4 regions of the uncultured Anaerobiospirillum sp. genome follow, and region 3 is predicted to be linked to each of the others. Evidence: predicted binding sites of a transcription regulator. Region 3 holds the regulator's gene; each other region holds the start of a gene.
What was found. The regulator sigma-54, encoded in region 3, starts transcription at its own class of promoters, with help from an activator protein. The targets are predictions, from matches to a motif close to TGGCACNGTTTTNGCTT.
Positions count from the first base shown of each region.

Region 1: RDO37_RS08240 (flagellin) is a predicted target of sigma-54. The motif match lies at 4,311-4,327, and genes of this name have one in related genera.
Region 2: RDO37_RS05420 (flagellin) is a predicted target of sigma-54. The motif match lies at 1,695-1,711, and genes of this name have one in related genera.
Region 4: RDO37_RS03105 (flagellin) is a predicted target of sigma-54. The motif match lies at 3,358-3,374, and genes of this name have one in related genera.

Region 1 covers NZ_CABTML010000104.1:13,796-19,430, reverse strand. The annotation lists gene RDO37_RS08255 (flagellin) at 1-702, opposite strand, end outside; gene RDO37_RS08250 (flagellin) at 905-1,831, opposite strand; gene RDO37_RS08245 (flagellin) at 2,036-3,007, opposite strand; gene RDO37_RS08240 (flagellin) at 3,212-4,141, opposite strand; gene phoU (phosphate signaling complex protein PhoU) at 4,762-5,442, opposite strand.
Region 2 covers NZ_CABTML010000067.1:64,576-70,210, reverse strand. The annotation lists RNA gene ssrA (transfer-messenger RNA) at 1-94, shown strand, start outside; gene RDO37_RS05420 (flagellin) at 559-1,506, opposite strand; gene ettA (energy-dependent translational throttle protein EttA) at 2,563-4,227, shown strand; gene RDO37_RS05410 (GNAT family N-acetyltransferase) at 4,355-4,903, opposite strand.
Region 3 covers NZ_CABTML010000022.1:765-6,399, reverse strand. The annotation lists gene lptB (LPS export ABC transporter ATP-binding protein) at 83-808, shown strand; gene rpoN (RNA polymerase factor sigma-54) at 819-2,588, shown strand; gene hpf (ribosome hibernation-promoting factor, HPF/YfiA family) at 3,392-3,673, shown strand; gene RDO37_RS01860 (MFS transporter) at 4,762-5,635, shown strand, end outside.
Region 4 covers NZ_CABTML010000032.1:8,158-13,792, reverse strand. The annotation lists gene RDO37_RS03110 (transposase) at 68-2,281, shown strand; gene RDO37_RS03105 (flagellin) at 3,400-3,864, shown strand; gene RDO37_RS03100 (GntR family transcriptional regulator) at 4,814-5,611, shown strand.

The DNA of each region.
Region 1 (5,635 bases), on a different contig from region 3:
CTTAGAATCAACAGCCTCAATCATCTTATCGATGTTTGCTAAAGTTGCCTGAGCAAAGCTTGCTTGGCACACTACCCAACGTACAGTGTTATTGTCTTCTAAGAGACCAGATTTGGTAAGATCAGCTTTTTGCTTAGCTTCTACATTACCCATTGCAGCAATGCCACTCAAGTGAAATCCTCTTGACATGGCAAGTGTAATCATATCTTGTGAATTAGCGCCAACCTGGAAGAAATACTCTCCCTTAGCATTCTTTAATGTGTCCACATTTTGTGCGCCTACACTCATTAGGACATGAGCACCAGCAAATGTAGTCTTTTGGCCAATACGTGTGATCTCTTGGCAAAGAGAGTTAACCTCTTCTTGCAAAGCCTTACGATCTTTAGCTGTATTGGTACCGTTAGCTGCTTGTACGGCTAAGGTACGGATACGCTGCAGCATGTTGGTGGTTTCGTCTAACGCACCTTCGATTGTCTGGGCTAAGGCGATACCATCGTTTGCGTTACGGTTGCCTTGGTTGAGGCCATTAATCTGGGAGGTCAAACGATCGGCGATCTGAAGACCTGCTGCGTCATCCTTTGAGCTGTTGATGCGAAGACCAGATGATAAACGCTGATATGAGGTGTTTAACGCAAGAGTGGAGTTTGCGAGCTTGCGCTGAGCATTAATGGAGCTCACGTTAGTGTTAACGTATAAAGCCATATTTCTCTCCTTATCAATTATCAGTAGAGAGATGCCTTACAAGCTCTATCTCCACCATGTACTACATGCAATCTATGTATTCGTAAAGGACAGTGCATGCCACTTACGAATAAACAGTCTGCAAAAATTCTTTCTCAAATAAGGCCGTTATGGCGGACGGCCTTAAGCGATATGAGAAAACTAAACTATTATTTGCGACCTATTAACCGCCAAGTAAGCTCAGAGCTACGGTTGGACGCTGATTAGCCTGAGACAGAATGGTCTGAGAGGCCTGCTGAATAATCTGGTTCTGAGTTAAAGCTGCAGTCTCAGATGCAAAGTCGGTATCACGGATACGGCTGCGAGCATCGGACTCGTTCTCGGCGATGGAGCTCTGATTACGGATGGTGCTTTCCATACGATTTTGGATTGCGCCTAGGGCCGCACGCTTAGAATCTACAGCTTCAATCATCTTATCGATGTTTGCTAAAGTAGCCTGAGCAAAGCTTGCCTTACAAACAACCCAACGAACTGTGTTATTACTTGCAATGAGACCTGACTTAGTTAGATCATTAGTAGCCTTACCAGACACATTACCCATTGCGGCAATGCCACTCAAGTGAAATCCTCGTGACATGGCAAGTGTAATCATGTCTTGTGAATTAGCGCCAACCTGGAAGAAGTATTCACCCTTAGCATTCTTTAAAGTATCAAGATTTGCAGCACCCACACTCATTAGGACATGAGCTCCTGCGAAAGTAGTCTTTTGACCAATACGAGTGATCTCTTGGCAAAGAGAATTAACCTCTTCTTGCAGAGCTTTACGATCTTTCTCAGTGTTGGTACCGTTAGCTGCCTGAACAGCTAAAGTACGGATACGCTGTAGCATGTTGGTGGTTTCGTCTAACGCACCTTCGATGGTCTGAGCTAAGGCAATACCGTCGTTAGCATTACGATTTCCCTGATTTAAGCCATTTATCTGGGATGTTAAGCGATCAGAGATCTGCAGACCTGCGGCGTCATCCTTAGAGCTGTTGATGCGAAGACCTGAGGATAAACGCTGATATGAAGTGTTTAACGCAAGTGTGGAGTTTGCGAGCTTACGCTGAGCATTAATTGAGCTCACGTTAGTGTTAACGTATAAAGCCATATTTCTCTCCTTATCGATTATCAGTAGAGAGATGCCTTACAAGCTCTATCTCCACCATGTACTACATGCAATCTATGTATTCGTAAAGGGCACTGCATGCCACTTACGAATAAACAGTCTGATGTCTTATAACCGCTTAAATAAGGCCGTTATGGCGGACGGCCTTAAGCGATATGAGAAAACAAAACTTTTATTTGCGACCTATTAACCGCCAAGTAAGCTTAAAGCTACGGTTGGACGCTGGTTAGCCTGACTAAGAATAGTCTGTGAGGCTTGCTGGATGATCTGGTTCTGAGTTAATGATGCAGTCTCAGATGCAAAGTCAGTATCGCGGATACGGCTGCGAGCATCGGACTCGTTCTCGGCGATGGAGCTCTGATTGCGAATGGTGCTTTCCATACGATTTTGGATTGCGCCTAGGGCCGCACGCTGTGAATCAACAGCTTCAATCATCTTATCAATGTTGGCTAATGTAACCTGAGCAAGTTCTGCAGAGCTAATACAGAATCGTGCAGTAGAAGTTGCATCAGTAGTTGTCAAGACTAAACCTGCAGCTGCCTTTGCATCGGCTACATTAGCTTTAATTTCAAGGTTTGCCATTTTAGCAATGCCATTCATATGAAAGCCTTCATTAACTTGAAGCTTAATCATATCCTGGGCATTGGCTCCTACCTGAAAGAAATAGTTTCCATTGCCATCTTTCAGAGTATCAAGTGTATTACCAGTTTTACCGCCTAAACCATCTTTAGCACCAAGACTCATCAGAACGTGAGCACCTGCAAAGGTTGTCTTGTGGCCAATACGAGCGACCTCTGCGCAAAGAGCAGTTACTTCCTCTTGCAGTGCCTTACGATCCTTTTCAGTATTGGTACCGTTCGCTGCTTGTACTGCAAGGGTACGGATACGCTGCAGCATGTTGGTGGTCTCATCAAGAGCCCCTTCGATGGTCTGAGCTAAAGCGATACCGTCGTTTGCGTTGCGGTTGCCTTGGTTGAGGCCATTAATCTGAGAGGTTAAACGATCGGCGATCTGGAGGCCTGCTGCGTCATCTTTAGAGCTGTTGATGCGAAGACCTGAGGATAAACGCTGATATGAGGTGTTTAAAGCAAGAGTGGAGTTTGCAAGCTTGCGCTGGGCGTTAATGGAGCTCACGTTAGTGTTAACGTATAAAGCCATATTTCTCTCCTTATATTGTTTCAGTAAAGAGATGGCTTACAAGCTCTATCTCCACCATGTACTATATGCAATCTATGTATTCGTAAATGGCAGTGTATGCCACTTACGAATAAACAGTCTGCAATCTTATAACCGCTTAAATAAGGCCGTTATGGCGGACGGCCTTAAGCGATATGAGAAAACTAAACTTTTAGATACGACCTATTAACCGCCGAGTAAGCTCAGGGCTACGGTTGGACGCTGATTAGCCTGAGACAGAATGGTCTGAGAGGCTTGCTGAATAATCTGGTTCTGAGTTAATGATGCAGTCTCAGATGCAAAGTCTGTATCACGAATACGGCTGCGTGCATCAGACTCGTTCTCAGAAATTGAGCTCTGGTTACGGATGGTGCTTTCCATACGATTTTGGATTGCGCCTAGGGCCGCACGCTTAGAATCGACGATCTCAATCATTTTGTCGATGTTGCCCAAGGTAGCTTGTGCTAAGCTTGCTGAACTGATAACCCAACGTACTGTGCCACCGTTTTTAGATAGGCCAACATCCTTTTCGTTAAATTTAATATTGGCCATTGTCGCAATACCACTCAAGTGGAAACCCTCGGAAATAGCCAAGGTAATCATATCTTGGGCATTTGCGCCGACCTGGAAGAAATACTTGCCAGTGGCATCCTTTAATGTGTCAAGAGGGTTGTTATTACCGTCCTTAGCTCCAACACTCATAAGAACATGAGCGCCTGCAAAGGTTGTCTTTTGACCAATACGGGTAATTTCTGCACAGAGTGAATCAACTTCCTCTTGAAGAGCCTTACGGTCTTTTGCAGTATTGGTACCGTTAGCGGCCTGAACAGCGAGGGTACGGATACGCTGCAGCATGTTGGTGGTCTCGTCGAGGGCACCTTCGATGGTCTGGGCTAAGGCGATACCGTCGTTTGCATTACGGTTGCCTTGGTTGAGACCATTAATTTGGGATGTTAAACGGTCAGCGATCTGCAGACCTGCTGCGTCATCCTTGGAGCTGTTGATACGAAGACCTGATGAGAGTCTTTGGTATGAAGTGTTTAATGCAAGAGTTGAGTTAGCGAGCTTACGCTGAGCGTTAATGGAGCTCACGTTAGTGTTAACGTATAAAGCCATTGCAGTTCTCTCCTTTCGTTATAAGCAGAGAGCCAGCATCACTTTTAATGCCACTCAATCTTGCCGATAAGAAATTCGTGCGTTAAAACGCAGGTAGCTAATAGTTTTAGTAAATCTGTTTTAAGAAAACATCCTAAATGCTGATGTATCCTTATTCTTGATACAACTCAAGCAACGAGCGTACCAATTTACAAAGGCTTATATGGCCTGAATTTACAGTTAAAAATAATTGGCTTGTATGTAAGTTAATGCTCAATAACCATCTTTGCCATGGGCTAAGACATACTTTGCCACTTGAACTATACAGGTGCTCGCGATTTGATCATTGTGTGCGGCAAATGCAGGCGTCTAACAGTTATTTTGTAAGCTTTTGATCGGTAATATATGAAAGGAGTTTTTGGGGATGGCTAGGCTTGCAGTTAAGTTACTGCATTAGTGAAATGACTTGAGGGTGATTGAGTGCTTTTAAGTAAAGGGCATGATATACATGGCCTTGATAAATAGAAAGGGCCTGATATACAGGCCCCACGATTGAACTTCTGGTTGATTTTCACAATCTTTTTAAGCGGCTAGAAGCTATGCCGCCAAGGTGATAAGAATAAACGGCTGAGGTGATAAGACTAAACGGCTAAGGTGCCGGCAACGCTTTGAGCTGCGTGCTTATCTGGGTGCTCACCTAAAACACGGAACACTGCCCAATTGGCAACGTTTACAGCGTGATCGCCAATACGCTCTAAGTACTTGGCAATCATGCACAGGTCGATGATGGTTACGGCGTTATGGTTGTGCTCAACAATGAGGTCAACCATTAAAAGACGAACCTTCTCTAAAAGGTCATCTACCATGTCATCAGCCTCAATAACTGACTTGGCTAAAGCAACATCAGAGTTGGCAAAGGCCTCGACTGACTCCTTTAACATCTTCTGAGCGATGGATGCCATCTCTTCAATAATGGCAAAGTGAGCCTGCTCTTTGAAATCGATGCAGGCAACGATCTCAGCAATATCGCTGGCCTGATCGCCAATACGCTCTAAGTCGGTGATCATCTTTAAAGCTGCAGATACCATGCGCAGGTCAGAGGCAATTGGCTGCTGATGTAAGAAGATGTTTAAGCACATCTGCTCAATCTCACGCTCTTTAGCGTCGATGAGGTTATCTGACTTTTGAATCTTATTTGCCAGATCTATGTCTTTCTCATGTAAAGATTTGATGGCACCTTCTAATGCATCTGAGCATAAGTGGCCCATCTGTACGATCTCATTACCTAAATCTAACAGCTGCTTATTGTAAAGGTCACGCATTGTTTTCTCCTTATCAATACACACACATTGAGGAGCTAGTGGTGCTACCTGAGGACTTATCAAGGCTATTTTGGTCGTAGGACTTATAAAGGCTCTTTTGGTCGTAGGACTGATAAACGGTTCTCTTGTCAGGTAGCAAACTAAATCCTGTAGTCGACTTGCTTAACAACATCTAAAGCTTCTTATGGATACA
Region 2 (5,635 bases), on a different contig from region 3:
CGCAGCCGGTACTAAGATCAAAGAGAAGTCTAAACATGTAGTACTGACGGTAGAGTCTTTTGGGACGTGGGTTCAAATCCCACCACCTCCACCAGAGACAGAATTCTGAATCAACAAGCCCCGGTAAGGCATCGACCCTACCGGGGCTTGTTGTTTTCAGGGCGCGTAAAACCCAAACGTCAACACCACTAAGACAGCGTCCGACCTACGGTCTGCAACATCTGCAATCGATATAATGAGCTAGGAATATATAAGCCTCTAGTGGCGTATGTACTTTGCCTACAGTGTTGTTCACGTAGCGTGAAAGAGTATGGATAGCGTTGATCTGGCCTATGGGCTGAGCTCTATTTGTAAGAGTTAGAAAGGGGTAGATATGAGAGGCTAGCGAGAGGCTCAGGTAGGTAATGACCTGATAGAGAGAGCGGCGTGTTTGCACTTTCGCACAAACGCAAAAACCACCGTACCTATGCGGCACGATGGCAGGGATCGCAACTAATATGGCATGCAATAAAGCATGCCAGATAACTACGAATAATAAGAGTTCAGAATCTTTAGATACTATTTCTGCATTAATGACAGGGCAATCTGTGGACGCTGATTGGCCTGAGTAAGAATAGTAGCAGTAGCCTGCTGAATGATCTGCTGCTGAGTTAAGTTAGCAGTTTCTTCAGCAAAGTCGGTATCACGAATGGTTGCACGTGAAGATGCAACGTTTTCCTTAACAGACTCTTGGTTACGTACAGTAGCCTCAAGACGGTTCTGCATAGCACCAAGCTCAGCACGCTTACGGTCAATGGCGTTAATAAGACCATCGATACCGGCTAAGGTTGCCTGAGCAGCAGAAGCCTTCTCCACACGAATACCTGGGTTGGTACCGTTATTCTTGAAGATGTCTTCAAACTTAAGATTTAGAGCATGGCCACCTGGATTTGCTGGATCGGTAACCATTGGGTTAGTAAACTCATCTTTGCCAGTGTAGCGAACGAGCATCTTAACAATACCGTTAATATCGGTACCGTCACGTAAGTCCATCTCAATGATGGAAGATGGGTCTGCACCAACCTGGAAACGGGAAATAGAGGCGTTGCCGTTTAAAACGTCTGCGCCAGCGAAAGTAGTATCGTTTGAGATACGGGTAATTTCGTCGGCTAACTGAGTTACTTCAACCTGTAAAGAATTACGGTCTTGATCTGACATGGTACCGTTAGATGCCTGAACAGCAAGGGTACGGATACGCTGCAGCATGTTGGTAACTTCGTCTAAAGCACCTTCGATAGTCTGGGCAAAAGCAAGACCATCCTGAGCATTACGGTTACCCTGGGTAAGACCATCAAGCTGAGTGGTAAGGTTGTTAGAAACCTGCATGCCTGCTGCATCGTCTTTAGCACGATTGATACGCAGACCTGAGGATAATCTCTGGTATGAGATGTCGAGCGCGTCGTTAGCACGCTGCGCTGCACGTTGAGCGTACAGCGAAGAAACGTTGGTGTTAATAAATAATGGCATAATCTGAACCCTATTTTTAATATCAGGCTATACAAGCCTGAGAACACAGCAGAATCATCTGCAGTGACACCCTGTCACTCGCACAGCTCTCTTCTGTGCGGGAGCAAGTCCTGGACAGGGAATCGACCAGCTTACGCTGGGCCCTGGAATTAAATTAATCTCATATCGCTTCAGGGCTACTCATAATAAAGCACTATACGTGCCAAATTTCAAAAAGCACTCCCTATCCTAGGCTAAAACTTAATCAAATCAGCTAAAGCTCATATTTGCATGATTCACGACAAGCAAAGTATGAGTATTACACTCATCACCTCTTGGCAAAGATAATCCACGTACTAAGAGAGTGTGCCGTTAGTTTTTGCCGCCATAAACTAACGATGTGTTGCCACTTACTGTCATGATCTTGCCAGCTAACTACTGCTTAAATGTGTCGCGATCTTGCCGTGAGCTAGCATCTTTATGATGTAACAATATTGCTTTGAGCAAGCATCTTTATTGTTTGACGATCTTGCCGTGAGTAAGCATCTTTATGGTGTGACGATCTTACCGTCAGCAAGCATCTTTATTGTTTGACGATCTTGTTGTGAGTAAGCATCTTTATGGTGTAACGATCTTGCCGTAAGCAAAAGTATCTTTGCCACGATCTTTATAAGCGTCATACTTTTAGACTCTTTACGATCTTGCCAATTGGCATTTATAGGACTGACGACGATCTTGCGATCGTGGCAATTGAGATCTTGAGATCTTAAGATCTTAAGTGAGCGGCAACTAACGGCGATCTTGGCAAAAGAATATAGAGTTCAGTTAGATCTTGGCTAAATAGAAGGTCCCATATTTATATGTTCAAGGCACAGAGACATTACATGAGGTTACGCTAAGGACTAGTTAGTGGCCTTACTTGTTGTAATTATGGAGTACCTCTAAGTAGAACAAAGCTTTCTAAATATGTCTTAAACGGCGTTTTTATGGCAATTAGGTGCCAGCTTAGGCTTTTGCAGTGGCTTATAGGCTGCAAAACTGATAAGATCAAGAGATTGTTCATTACTTGAGGGTGATATGGCTCAATTCATTTTCACTATGAATCGTGTGGGCAAAATTGTGCCCCCGAAGAGACAAATCTTAAACAACATTTCCCTGTCTTTCTTCCCGGGTGCAAAGATCGGCGTTCTTGGTCTGAACGGCGCCGGTAAGTCCACCTTAATCAAGATCATGGCTGGCGTTGACCAGGACTATGAGGGTGAGGCACGTCCACAACCGGGCATTAAAATCGGCTATCTTCCTCAAGAGCCGAAGCTTGATCCAGAGAAGACCATTAAAGAGGTTATTCAGGAGGCTTTTGGCGAGGTTAATGATGCACTCAAGCGCCTCGATGAGGTTTACGCTGAGTATGCCGATGAAAACGCTGACTTTGATGCACTAGCTAAAGAGCAGGCTAAGCTCGAGGCTATCATTCAGGCTCACGATGGTCACAACCTCGACAGCCAGATTGATCGTGCAGCTGATGCTCTGCGTTTACCTGACTTTGATCGTCAGATTAAGGTTTTATCAGGTGGTGAGCGTCGTCGTGTAGCATTATGCCGTCTGCTCTTAGAGCGTCCAGATATGCTGCTTCTTGACGAGCCTACCAACCACCTTGATGCTGAGTCTGTTGATTGGCTTGAGCAGTTCTTACACCAGTACCCAGGTACCGTTGTCGCAGTAACCCACGATCGTTACTTCCTTGACAACGTAGCTGGCTGGATCTTAGAACTTGACCGTGGTGAGGGTATCCCTTGGCAGGGTAACTACTCTTCATGGCTTGAGCAAAAAGATCAGCGTCTGCAAATTGAAGAGAATACTGAGAGCGCACGTCGTCGTTCCATCGAGCGCGAGCTTGAGTGGGTTCGTCAGGGTGCTCGTGGCCGTCAGGCTAAGTCTAAGGCTCGTATGCAGCGCTTTGAGGAGCTCTCATCTGTTGAGTATCAAAAGCGTAACGAAACCAACGAGCTGTACATTCCACCAGGGCCTCGTTTAGGTGACTCTGTACTTGAGGTCAAGAACCTGTCTAAGGCTTATGACGGTCAAGTACTGATCGATGATTTATCCTTCACTCTGCCTAAGGGCTCTATCGTTGGTATCATCGGTCCTAACGGTGCTGGTAAGTCCACTCTGTTCCGTATGATCACTGGTATTGAGAAGCCTGATTCAGGTGAGATCAAGCTCGGTGATACCGTAGTAACTGCATATGTAGAGCAGTTCCGTGATGAGATGAACGATAACAATACTGTTTTCGAGGAAATCTCACATGGCCAAGACATCCTGCGTATTGGTAACTACGAGATCCCATCTCGCGCTTACATTGGTCGCTTTAACTTCAAGAGCACTGATCAGCAAAAGCGTGTTGGCGATCTGTCTGGTGGTGAGCGTGGCCGTCTGCAGCTTGCTAAGCTTCTGCAGGTTGGCGGTAACCTCTTACTCTTAGACGAGCCTACTAACGATCTCGACGTTGAAACCTTACGTGCACTTGAGAACGCTTTATTAGAGTTCCCAGGTTCAGCAATGGTTATTTCCCACGATCGTTGGTTCTTAGACCGTATTGCAACCCACATCCTCGACTACGGTGATGAGGGTAAGGTACGCTTCTTCGAGGGTAACTACACTGAGTACGAAGCCTGGAAGAAGAAAGAGCTCGGTGAAGAGGCTCAGCCACACCGTCTCAAGTTCAAGAAGGTTTCTAAGTAAGATAATTCTTACAAGAGGCTCATCTGTGCATAGCAGCATTTGCGCTATGTACAGACATGAAAAAAGCGTCGTTAAGACGCTTTTTTCATTTATGCAGACTACAAATATTTTTGTAGTGATAGGTAAATTAGCGACCTAAAGTCAGGTGCTTAACTAAGTAGTGACCTGATGGCTTTAAGGACTGCTTCTCAATGCCATAACCTGATTTCTGCGCAGAACGTAAGGCCTTAATATCGTCAACTAATGCTACAGTTGATAAAGCATTGAGGTTGCCAAAATCATAGGTCTTAATAGAGAAGCGACGCAGTGCAGTAGCGATACCTTTACCCTGAACACGCTCTGTAACACCAACGAACAGACCATGCAGAATGTTGTCTTTAACCTCTCCGTCATTAAACATGAAGCACTCATAACCTACGAGGTTGCCTTCCTTGTCTAAAGCTACAGAGACTAACTCTGGGGATCTAAAACGGTACAGCCATACGAGCCAGTTGAGCATAGGCACTCTAAACAGCTCAGCATGGAGCATTTGCATCTGCTTTAAATACTTAATGCTGCCAGTAGCAAAGGTGTAATCTTCGTATTGCTCTTCAATGTAGTGGCGCATGATCTTTCCAGCACACTTATGATTCATCTTCCATAGCTGAATGTTGTGGCTAAAGTGATGTAATTCCATGGCCAATCCTCATATTTTGCCAACATCTTATCGATGCATCCGTAAGCTCGCAGCACGGATAAATTATAAACATTACCGCCATTAAAGGCGGCAGCACAATCTAGATCAGACTCAAAGCTATTATTCGAAACTTTTAAGCTTAAACTCCAATTAGAATTTAACGCACTAAAGCCTCTTAACTACTACTTTGGTAGCTAAATTGAGACTTGAATAACGCTTTGCTCAAACTTTTCTTTTACTTAGCAAGCGCTTAAATAAAAAGTCTCTTGATGGGTACACTAGCTATGCGCTTTTGTACTCTTCTCATCTACACTAGCTATGCGCTTTTGTACTCTTCTCATCTACACTAGCTATGCGCTTTTGTACTCTTCTCATCTACGCTAGCTTTGCGCATTTTTTATGCAGCATGTGAAGTACGCAAGCTATGCATCTGTTAAGAACCAGTGCTACCAGAGATAGCAAATTAAGATGGTTACTTTCGCGCTCTCTATCTTAAGCAATGCTAGATAAGATACGTACCCACACACACTTAATCTAACAAATCCATTGACTAAACCCAATAGCATCTTGAGATAACTGCACATCTTTACTAGTTTTCATACGGCACTACATACAAAACACTATAGTCAATAAACATAGTTCGTAGCAGCGCTAACTTACCATCGTCTCTATAACTCTACCGCTATCTAAATGATGCCTATTGGTTTTATGTACTTAAAACACCCTAACGGC
Region 3 (5,635 bases):
CCATTTGGCTATACCCCTCAACTGCATGAATAGAGCTTTAATTAAGCAGCGGTATTAACCGTGGCAATAAACAGGTAACAAGATGAGTCTTTTACAGGCCAACCACCTTAAGAAAACCTATAAAGGACGCGTGGTTGTAAATGATGTAAGCCTCTCCATCGAGAGCGGTTCTATTGTTGGTCTTTTAGGCCCAAATGGCGCAGGTAAAACCACCTCGTTCTATATCATTGTGGGCATTATCTCCACTGAAAATGGCAATGTCATGATCGATGATCAGGACATTACCCACTTACCAATGCACAAGCGTGCATTAGCAGGACTTGGCTACCTGCCTCAGGAAAACTCCATTTTCAGAAAGCTAACTGTAGAAGAAAACATCATGAGTGTGCTTGAACTGCAAAAGCAGCTTAACAAGCACGAGCGCCAAAATAGACTCAACGAGCTTATTGAGGAGTTCCATATTGAGCACATTGCTAAAAGTGCTGGCATGGCTCTCTCTGGTGGTGAACGTCGTCGCGTAGAAATCGCCCGCGCACTCGCTGCCAACCCTAAATTTATCTTGTTAGATGAGCCTTTTGCTGGAGTTGACCCAATCTCCATTTCTGACATTAAGGACATCATCACTCACCTTAAAAATAGAGATATCGGTGTATTGATCACTGATCATAATGTGCGTGAAACTCTTGATGTATGCTCCAAAGCCTACATCGTAAATGCAGGCGAGATTATCGCTAAGGGTAGCGCACAAGAGGTGCTTGAAAACAAGAAGGTACAAGAAGTGTACCTCGGTAAGAATTTCTCTTTATAGGAAAACTTTCATGGCTGGCTTGAAAACATCTCTGCAAATGAGAGCAGTCCAGACACAGACCTTAACTATGACTCCACAGCTGCAGCAAGCAATTCGTCTGCTGCAATTGTCGACTCTAGATCTGCGTCAGGAGATTCAGCTTACTATCGAAAAAAATCCACTTTTAGAGATTGATGAGTCTATCGCTAACTCTAATGTGGACTCGCTTGACGAAATGGCAGAAAACGAGCGTCGTGCCAATGATAGCGAGATCTTTGATCCATTTAGTAATGACGCCTCTTACCAAGGTGCGGACATTGATATGTCTGGCTACAACGAGCACAACGAAGTTGCCTCTGCTGGTGAGCTCATTGGTAAAGATAGTGAGTCACGCGCCGACTACTCTCGCTCACGTAGTGAAGATGACTACTCAGACTATGATCTAACTGGATCCAAGGCTAGCCAAGAATATCTTGATTATGGCTCTGACTATCGCGAGTCAGATGTTGATCTCTCAGCTGCAGATGATGCACTTTCTAATACTGCCCTGCCAGATAGATTAACTGAAGCAGCGATGGACCCTGGTGCCATCTCGACTTTATCTAACCACGATACATTAGCTAGAGATGATAGTGTCTCTGCTAAGTCACGCTCTAAAAACGGCATTACTGGCCTTAACACTGTCTATGAGGGTGAAACCGAAGAGGATTTACGAGATCACCTTACTTGGCAGCTTAACTGCTCTCAGATCCGTGGTCGCGATCGTGAGATTGCCGAGGCTATTATTGATGCTGTAGATGACTCAGGTTATTTAACTGAATCCCTTGAGGACATCGTCTCTGTAGTTATCGGCCGTTATCCAGATACCACAGAAGAAGATGTGGCCATTGTGCTAAAACTCGTACAGCACTTTGATCCATTAGGCGTAGCCTCTCGTACTGTACAAGAGTGTCTGCTCATTCAGATTCGTGAAATGATGCAGACCAATGTAAGCCAAGAGGTCTTGTTTGCTGAGTTAGTAGTCTCTCAGTACCTCGACATGCTCTCAAACCATGACTATCGTGGCTTGTGCAATCAGTTAAGCATCAAAGAAGATCTCTTAAAGAAAGTTATTGAGATCATCGTTTCATTAAACCCACGCCCTGGTAATACTGCAGTTAAGCAAAAGTCAGATTTCATCATTCCTGATGTCTTAGTCGTTAAAGATGAAAATGGCAATTACGATGTTGTCCTTAATCCTGACTCACTGCCACGCGTGCGTTTAAATGAACAGTACAAAGCCCTCTCTTGCTATGCACGCAACGAGCGTGAAAAAGAGTTCTTCAAGAGCAACCTGCAAGAGGCCAATTGGTTTATTCAAAGTATCGCTAAGCGTAACGACACCTTGCTCAAGGTTTCAAAATGCATCATTCAGCATCAGAAAGCCTTCTTAGATCATGGTGAGAGTCGTATGGAGCCTTTAGTGCTTAACGACATCGCTCGCGAAGTTGAGATGCATGAGTCAACTATCTCACGTGTGACTACTGAAAAGTATCTGTTTACCTCTCGTGGTACCTTTGAGCTTAAGTACTTCTTCTCTTCTCACGTTAGCACCGAAAGTGGCGGTACAGCCTCTTCAACTGCAATACGTGCAGAGATCAAATCACTCATCTCAAAGGAAAATCCACGCAGACCATACTCTGATAATCAGATCGCCGTGCTGCTTAAAGAAAAGGGCTATTGTGTGGCTCGCCGTACCATCGCTAAATACCGCGAGTCTATTGGTATCGGCTCTTCCTCACAGCGTAAGCGTCTTGTATAAACCATCGCCACTCAAAGCGGCACTAACGAGACGAAACGAAACACGAGACGAAACGCCACTACAACTCCCCATCGCCCCATTGTCAGCTAAAAACGAGCACTTTGGGGCCTATGCCCAAAACTACTTTGGGCATAAACCCCAAAGAGAATTTGGACATAGCCCCCAAAAAGAATTTGGGCATAATACCCTGCCTCATGAGTTTTAACTCATGCACCCCATCTAGACTAAAAAGATCACCACAACATCTTTGGATCATTTGAGTGAAAGTCGCCCCAAAAGATCACAAGATGGTATTAATACCAAGATCACCACAGGATCAATCAAGGATCACATATATTTTTGTCTTTGGCTTATATATGACTTTTGATTGCTGCGTTTTCCTAAGGCTTGTCCATGCCCTAGAAAAAAGCGTAAAGACCATTTCGGGATCTGCATCTAAGATTTGCTAAGTTTAAGACCCCATAAGGCTTTGATTTAGTTAATATGAAATCAAAGGTTGTCATGCAACTCTCTTACGGGCCCTCGACGAGCCCTTCCCCTTAATTTGACACCGTCGCTGACTATATTTTCCTTTTGAACAGTTTTGCGACTACGGGAGTCAAGTTAAGTAACCAGCTATCGAATTGTTCTGACAGAACCTCTTTAGCTTCTTTGCAGTAGGAACCACTGTTATACGTAGTCTTTTACTTGATACTGCTATGGATTGATTATTTTGGGACTGCGTAGTACCAATAGTACAGTAACGGCGGTGGACGTCGGCCACACTCTCGGTATCCAACTAGGTTGGGTTAAGGATCAGATATATGCAGATTAACATCCAAGGTGTAGGACTTAAAGTCACAGACGCTCTTCATGACTATGTTACAGAGAAGTTCACCAAACTCGAGCGTAAAGGCGATGTTATCACTTCCATTGCTGTTACCCTGACAGTTGAGAAGCTCCAGCAAATCGCTAAAGCAGACCTCAACGTTTCTGGCGGTACACTGCATGCCGAAGCTGAGGATGAGAGCATGTATGCAGCCATCGATGCCTTAATCGACAAAGTTGATCGTCAGTTAGTCAAGTACAAAGAGAAACACGAGTAACCGACGGGCATTTGCAGATTCACTTTCATAACAAAAGCCTTTGAGAGGCATGGCTACAGCGCCCCCTATTCCCAGAACTAGCAAGAGATTGTAGGAAAACTCTTGCATCTGACAACTCAAAGGACTTTTGTTCGTTACTAAACAGCAGAAATAACCACCCCAGGCTCAGTTGAGCCAACGATTCTGCTACAAAGGTTTAAGTTAGTAACCCGAGGCCCCGTAAGGCCTTATGCAGTAGAGCATAACCCTGGGCTGTATTAGCTAACAAGCGCTACTGCTACACACTTTTTGCACTCACCCGAGGCACTGCAGTTTTAGATACTGCCAACTAATGTAGCCTCAAAAAGTTGGATATAACCCCAGGCTCAGTTGAGCCATTTGCTCCAACTTTCAAGGACTTAAAGTACTAACCCGAGGTCTTGTAAGGCCTCATAACGAACCATTTGTTAGTAACCGCCTCAGACAGCAACCCCAACAGTATATTGTCTGATGGCCCCGTATGAGACTCGCCCACAACGCGGCTGAGCATACAAGAACCCATTTCCAACCAAGGGAAGCTCGCGAGAGCTCCCCACCCTAACACGGGAAAAAGGCCACTCATGCAGTGGCTTTTTTCATTTGTGCCGCCTGTAAAATTCCCATTCCCACACAATTGCTGCAAGTAGCGTTCAGTGTGACTTGTCAAACAGTAAGGCTCAGTTTTACTTGCCCAACAGTAAAGTTCAGTGTGACTTGTCAAACAGTAAGGCTCCGTTTTACTTGCCAGACAGTAACGTTCAGTTTAACTTGCCCAAAAGTTCAGCCATAATGCTTTAACAAGCGATCAGCAGGTATGTAAAGCACTATTAATCTATCCTAGATCTAAGTTCTTACACCTATGCCAAATGGTTTTCCAAGTTAACCTTTTGGTACTATGCTATTTATCTTGGAGGCGTATAATACGCCTTACTTTGAGGTTCGTAAGTTTAGATATGGGCATTAGTAAAGTGCACTCATGCGATCTTAAATCCCATATATAAGCGCCAGATAACCATGGCTTGCTGCCTTAAAGCAGCTTATTAATATAGCTCTTAGTGAGTTGAATTAAGATGAGTCAAACCGCTCGCATCTTGGTTGTGATCAGTCTTTTCTGGTTCACACAGTACATCTACGTCCCATATCAAACCCCATACCTACTTGCACAGAAGGTCAGTGCTGATTTTGTGGGCATGGTAGTAGGCTTCTACGGCGCTGTACCTTTCTTTACACGACTGTTTGTCGGCATTTTCTCCGACAGAATTGGCATGTATAAACCGCTGATTGTCTTTAGCTGTTTTACTGCAGCTCTTGCTTCAGTTATACGTTTATATAGGCCTGATGGCGTTGGTTTCTTGATTGCCAACATCATTTCCGGCTTTGCCTGCTCAGGCTGGATGTGCTTTATTCTCTTCCACACTAAGAACCTGACTAAAGATAATTTAGCCAGAGGCATGGGCTATGTGCTGGCCGCATGCAACATTGGCATCTTACTCGGATTCTTTGCCTCTGCTACCTTATATGAACACTTTGGTATGTTCATGATGTGCCTGCTCTCAGTAATTGGCGGTAGTAGTGCAACCTTAGTAGCCATTACCCTTAAAGAAAAAGATGAGCCTAATAAGGTAAAGCCTAAAGTACGTAATCTTCTTGAGGTTGTTAAGAACAAGCGCCTATGGTTCTTCTCTGTCATCGCGGTGATACAGCAAGGCATTTTAATGGGCACAGCCATGTCTTTTTCCAATGAGGTGGCCAACTCCTTAGGTGCAGCTCCTTGGCAGATTGGCATCATGACTATGACCATGACTGGATCATACGCAGCCTCATGCTTCCTCTCCTCAACCAGAATTGCACTACGTATAGGCCCAGGTATCTTAATGACCTTATCGCAGATTTGCATGGCCATGTACTGCATCTTGATGGTTAGCCTTGAGAATGTATACATGC
Region 4 (5,635 bases), on a different contig from region 3:
TAAAACACTGGGGCTAGTATAGCAGTCTTTCAGGCTTTTGTTAAATTCTTCACTTGCGAGAAAAAACATGTCTGCAAAGATTACCACCTCCGCTCAGGACAATACCTGTCTTGACAATGCAACCCTTTCTACCAACTCCACCACTCCTGCTTCAAAAGTAGCAAAGACATCTAAAAAAGCATCATCTGCTAAGAAGACTTCCGCTAAGACTTCTACCACAACCTCATCAACCAAGAAGACTTCCGCTAAGACTTCTACCACAACCTCATCAACCAAGAAGACTTCTGCTAAGACTTCTTCCTCAACCTCATCAACTAAGAAGGCTACCTCTAAGAAAACAACTAAAGCCGCTCCATCTGAGAAAGTAATTGACTCAAAAGCCGCAGAAAATACTGTATCTACCAACGACGATGCTGCATTGTTGTTGCAGAAGTCAATTCAACTGGCTGCTCCAGAGATTTTACCTGCTCCTCCACTGATGTTTGATGCCAATGAGGTCTTATTCACTAAAACCAATGCAGAAGAGATCAAGCCAGCAGAATTCATTGAAGATCAGCTGTATTGCAACTACGGGGCAAACTCGCTTGTTGAGCTTGCCAATGCACGTAATGAGTCTATAAGCGGTAAAGCTCCAACAAAGATTACTTTGGCAAAGTTTAAGAAAGTCGCATCCAACATTTTTGTCTTGGCCTTAGATATCGCTAAGTTCGAATATAGCGGCTTCTTTGAGATTACCGATAATAATGGCGACAAGCCAGAGGTTGAAGGCTTTTATATTGCCTTTAAAGTCCATGATCTTGATGAGATCTTTTCCGCTCTTCCTCGTGGTTGCCATATAGTCTATGAAGCATGCAGCACATCAAATTGGTTAGGTGGCGAAGCTAGGAAATATGGTCTTTGTCCTCATGCCTACAATGCTTCTACAGTATCAGGCTTTCGTAATGCAGATAAGAACGATAATCACGATGCTCGTGCAATTTATCAAACATATCTAACATCTCTCATTTGTGGCCCAACTACAGATATCAAAGAGGTCGTGCTTAAAAATGAGGATGAAGCAGCTCTTGCCAGTCTTCTTACACTTAAAGAACAAAGCACAAAGAGCCTAACTATGGCAAATAATAGGCTTAAGGCGTACCTTAACGAAAGAGGTTACAAGGTAGCTCCGCAAGAAAGTCCAATAATGTATGCGAAGCATTTGATAGTAACTACGATTCTCGCATCTAACGCTAGAAACCTGCTTCTTAAAGATAATGAACAAGAGAATGATCTTCTTGAACATGAGTTTGACTCAAGAGTCCATAATCTAATCATAAAAGATCCAAGCTTTTTATCTCATATGCTTGAAGCAAAGATGAGCATTCACGACGTAGTAAAGATCAATACAACGCACATCTATTTAAAGGACTTATACAACTGTCTAAAGATTGACTCACAAGTGGATGCATCTATTAAGCGATTCGCATTTTTTGACCTATTGGCCCATGATCTTATGGCTGTTAAAGGTATTGGACCTACACTTGCAACTGGAATACTTGCACACGTCGCACCGCTTATTAATGCAGATCTTTCAAGAAAGGCTATTTTAAAGTACGTAGGCTGCGTTCCAAAACATACTGGTACTGGCGGTGTAACCGTTCAGCTAGGCATTAGTAAGAGAGGCTTGCCTGAGCTAAAAAGATGTCTTTACCAAGCTTCAATGAATATTTTAAATGTTCATTTGAAGGCATGGAAAAAGTCCAAAAAGGAAGGTTATGAAGTACGCTCATGGGTTATTGATAAGGTAATTCGTGGAATCCCTAATAAGAAGATTGCTGTGTCAATTTCTAATAGACTTTTACAGATAGCAATCATCATTCTTAAAGGTAACAAGTATGATCAGAACCTTGATAAACACCTTGTTGTAAGAGTGTTTAATGACAGCAAGCAAGAGTGGGTTCCTTTAGCTCCTCCTAAAGTAGTTCCGTCATATGTACCAGAAATGCATCATAGCTATGATGTGCCTTGGTATAAAGGCGATGATAGCTACATTAGGTACGAAGCCAAAAAACCAGTACTTTTAAGCCTATCTCAATACAATCAGTCATTAACATTAAAAGAGCGTGACAGCTTAATCAAAGAGCACAAAAAGAGAATGAAAACTGTGGAAGCCGGAGCCGCAATCTCAGGCGCAAAGTTAGAGGCTAATGCTAAGAGAAAGAAAGCAAAAGCCTCGACTGCTGGAAAGACTACCAACAAGACTATATCAGAGTTGAAGTCTGACGACCTGCCTGACCTTTAGTGCAGGCTGCCAGCGTATGCCGGCCCACACCATTTGGCTCACTAAACTATAGGACACGACATACCGTGTAACCAGATTAAGCAAAGTATCGGTCGGCGGGTCCCTTTGTCGGACCCGCCGACCCTTTCCCATTGTCACTGCTACATATCTATGTCAAGGCTACCCTACGGCGCAGCCTAAGCGGCTGCGGCCTTGACATAGATATGTAGCAGTTAACCGCCTCTTTCGGGAGGCCCCATAAACTGTTGCATAAGTCTCTTTTTTCGTATCGATCACCAGAACACTCGGAATTCACATTCTTAAAGTCAAATCTCGAGCGACTTAAGCTACAACCAGGGCTCATAAACGGACCAGTCGTTGACACAGATCCTTTAATTATTGTCAACAATAAAGACATACCATAGAGTCGTTCCGTAAGAGAACTTTCGCCGTCCCAAATGAGTCAGCAAAGATGAACTTATCAACCAAGCATGTATCAATAACAACTGTTTGCGAAAAGAAGAATAGCTAACACTAGACATTCATGAAGTCGGATCTTGTATTGGTACAGAAGGAATGTGCTATGGTTTAACCAGTCTTAGAAGCATATAACTAGAGCGCTAATTTGATCCTGGTGCATTAAGCGCCACAGGGATCGTGCGCCCAAAATTTGACCAAACTTAACTAAATCTAAGCCCTCATATGAGAGGCATTACATAGGTCATGTTGTTCTAAGACTAGGCTATGCCGACACAATAGCACATGGTTGAGAAGTTATTTTTTGCAGTAGTATTGTCGCCAATTTTTACGTTTAAAGACCCTATCACAGTACCCTACCAAAACCATTAAGCGGCCGTAATATTAGCCTGGCATCAGCCAGCGCTTCGCTTATATATGCGCATTTTGTATGAAGAGAGAATATCTGCAGGTACGCTCTCTCAACTTAAGCAGCACTAACGTGCTGTATTTTTAAAAGTGGTTTCGCAGCGGCAATGCTTGCCGCTGCTGCAACCATAAATGTTGCATGAGCCGAGAGGGGCTCATGCGCTTTTGTAGATTTGACGCTCAGAATCGCGTCAAATCTTTTGCTGCTGTTCTGGCACGCTATCTGCTGTATAAAAAGTACTTGACTGGATGATTTGTTTCACATAGGCTCAAATAAGGGCGATACTATCAGTTTCGGCCTTGTAAACCTTCAGTTCTCTGCTGCTGCACAAAAGGCTGGTATTGCAGCAGGTGAGTTTGTAGATCAAGCTGCTGCTGATAAGGCTTTCGTAAAGGCTGCTAACGGCGATACTATGAAGGTAAACTTCACTGGCGCAGGCATGGCGGCTAATATTATTGATTATATGGATAAGATGATTGGCTACGTTGATAGTCAGCGTGCCGATTTAGGTGCCATCCAAAATCGTCTTGAGAGCTCTATCCGCAACCAGTCAAACGTTGCTGCTAACGAAGCTGATGCACGCTCACGTATTCGTGATGCTGACTTTGCTGAAGAGTCTGCTAACCTTTCACAGCAGTCAATCATTCAGCAGGCTGCAGCCTCTATGCTGATGCAGGCTAACACCCGTCCTCAGCTGGGCTTAAGCCTCTTAGGCTAGTCAATTCTTTCTTACGACTAATTAGTTAGTCAAAAGCCCCAGAACCTTGACAGGTACTGGGGCTTTTTCGTTTTTGCGCAGTATTTAATATGCCAAGAATAGCGTACATGGTCTGCTCAACTTTTCACATGCTTAGTGAAGAGCGATTTAGCATGCAAAGAACTATTTACTACATGAGCTTTTGGTCTTGTGTCACGAGTTTGGTAGAGGGATTTAGCATGCAAAGAATTGCTTACTACACATGCCTTTTGAAGTTAACGGCTATTTGCACAGTAATTCTTTGCAAAGAATTATGTACTACGTGCGCTCTTTAGGATGGGGCACATGGTTGGCGGAGCGATATATTTGCAAAGATTGGCGTAGTACTTGGGCATTTGGTATGGGTACTGTTGCTACCGAGTTAATATGCAAAGATTTTTGAGACGCTGATAAGTTGTAGTTAGGCTACTGTATGGGTATGTAGATTTAGGAAAGAGTGGTGGTTTTTTGGATTTTTGCGAGAGGCGTTTCACAATATGCTAATATACTTGTGTAAAATATCTTAACTAAAAACTAGGATACTAGTAGTCAAGTATTGTGCTATGTACGCTGTTATGTAGGGTTTACTCAGATGAACCTTGGTTGCGATAATGTCGTAATTAGGCTTAATTGCGTGATTTTGCTATAATTGATAAAGTTTGTTGATGTACTAAAGAGAACTGCTTTTACTTACATTGATTGTGGTTATGTAAAAGTAAGTGAATAATCAGCTTAACTAGTAACTAGTATACTAGGCGACAGGTGTCGACATATCGGCTTGATTCACTTTGGTAGTGTGCCATCTTCAGTTGTGGAAGCCTTTGAGATCTTAGTATTTTGAAAGGTATATAGACCTTTGTTGTACTTACTATTTGATCTTTGGCTTTGCTAAACATGGTAGCTATCACTAGTAATACAAAGAGGTTTTGTAATGTCAGTTGCAGGAGTTCACAATCTTCCAAAGCTTAGACTATCGCCAAAGAAAGTCATTAGCCCACAAATTCACGACTTCCTGCGTAAGCAGATTACTGAAACCAATTTAAAGCCTGGCACCATTCTGTCTGAAAACTCTCTTTCAGAGCACTTCAACGTCTCCCGTCAGCCAGTACGTGAAGCCTTAATGCGTCTTAGCTATGAAGGCTTATTATCTGTACTGCCACAGCGCGGTTCTATTGTTGAGCACATCTGCATTAAAGAGCTCTACCAAACTGTATTTGTTCGTTGCGCTATCGAAAAAGAGTGCGTACGCAACTTTGCAAATCTTACTGATGCCGAGAAGAAGAGCCACTTAGAGACTTTAAACAAAGTGCTGAACATGCAGCGCAATGTTGTTAAAGACAGCAAGTTAAAGTCCGAGTACTTGCGTTTAGACGACCTTTTCCACAAGAAGCTTTGCTCTATCTCAGGTGCTGATATGGCCTGGGAGACTGTACAGGGAATCAAGGGACAGATGGATCGTATTCGCTTCTTATCCTTTGACTTACGTGGCCACACTGATGGGATTACTAACGAGCATCAAGAAATCTATGATGAACTCGCTAAAGACAATCTTGATAAGGCCATTGAGCTGTTACATATCCACCTGCATAAGATCTTAGATACCCACAAAGATATAATGCGCAACTTCAGCGATTGGTTTACTCCAGAGTCTATCGCTTTAGTAACTGGTGGCGCTGATTTTGAAGATGACAATACCTACGTATCTGTTGACGAGGAAGACGATATCTAGGCACTTTGGCGGCATGGACTTGCT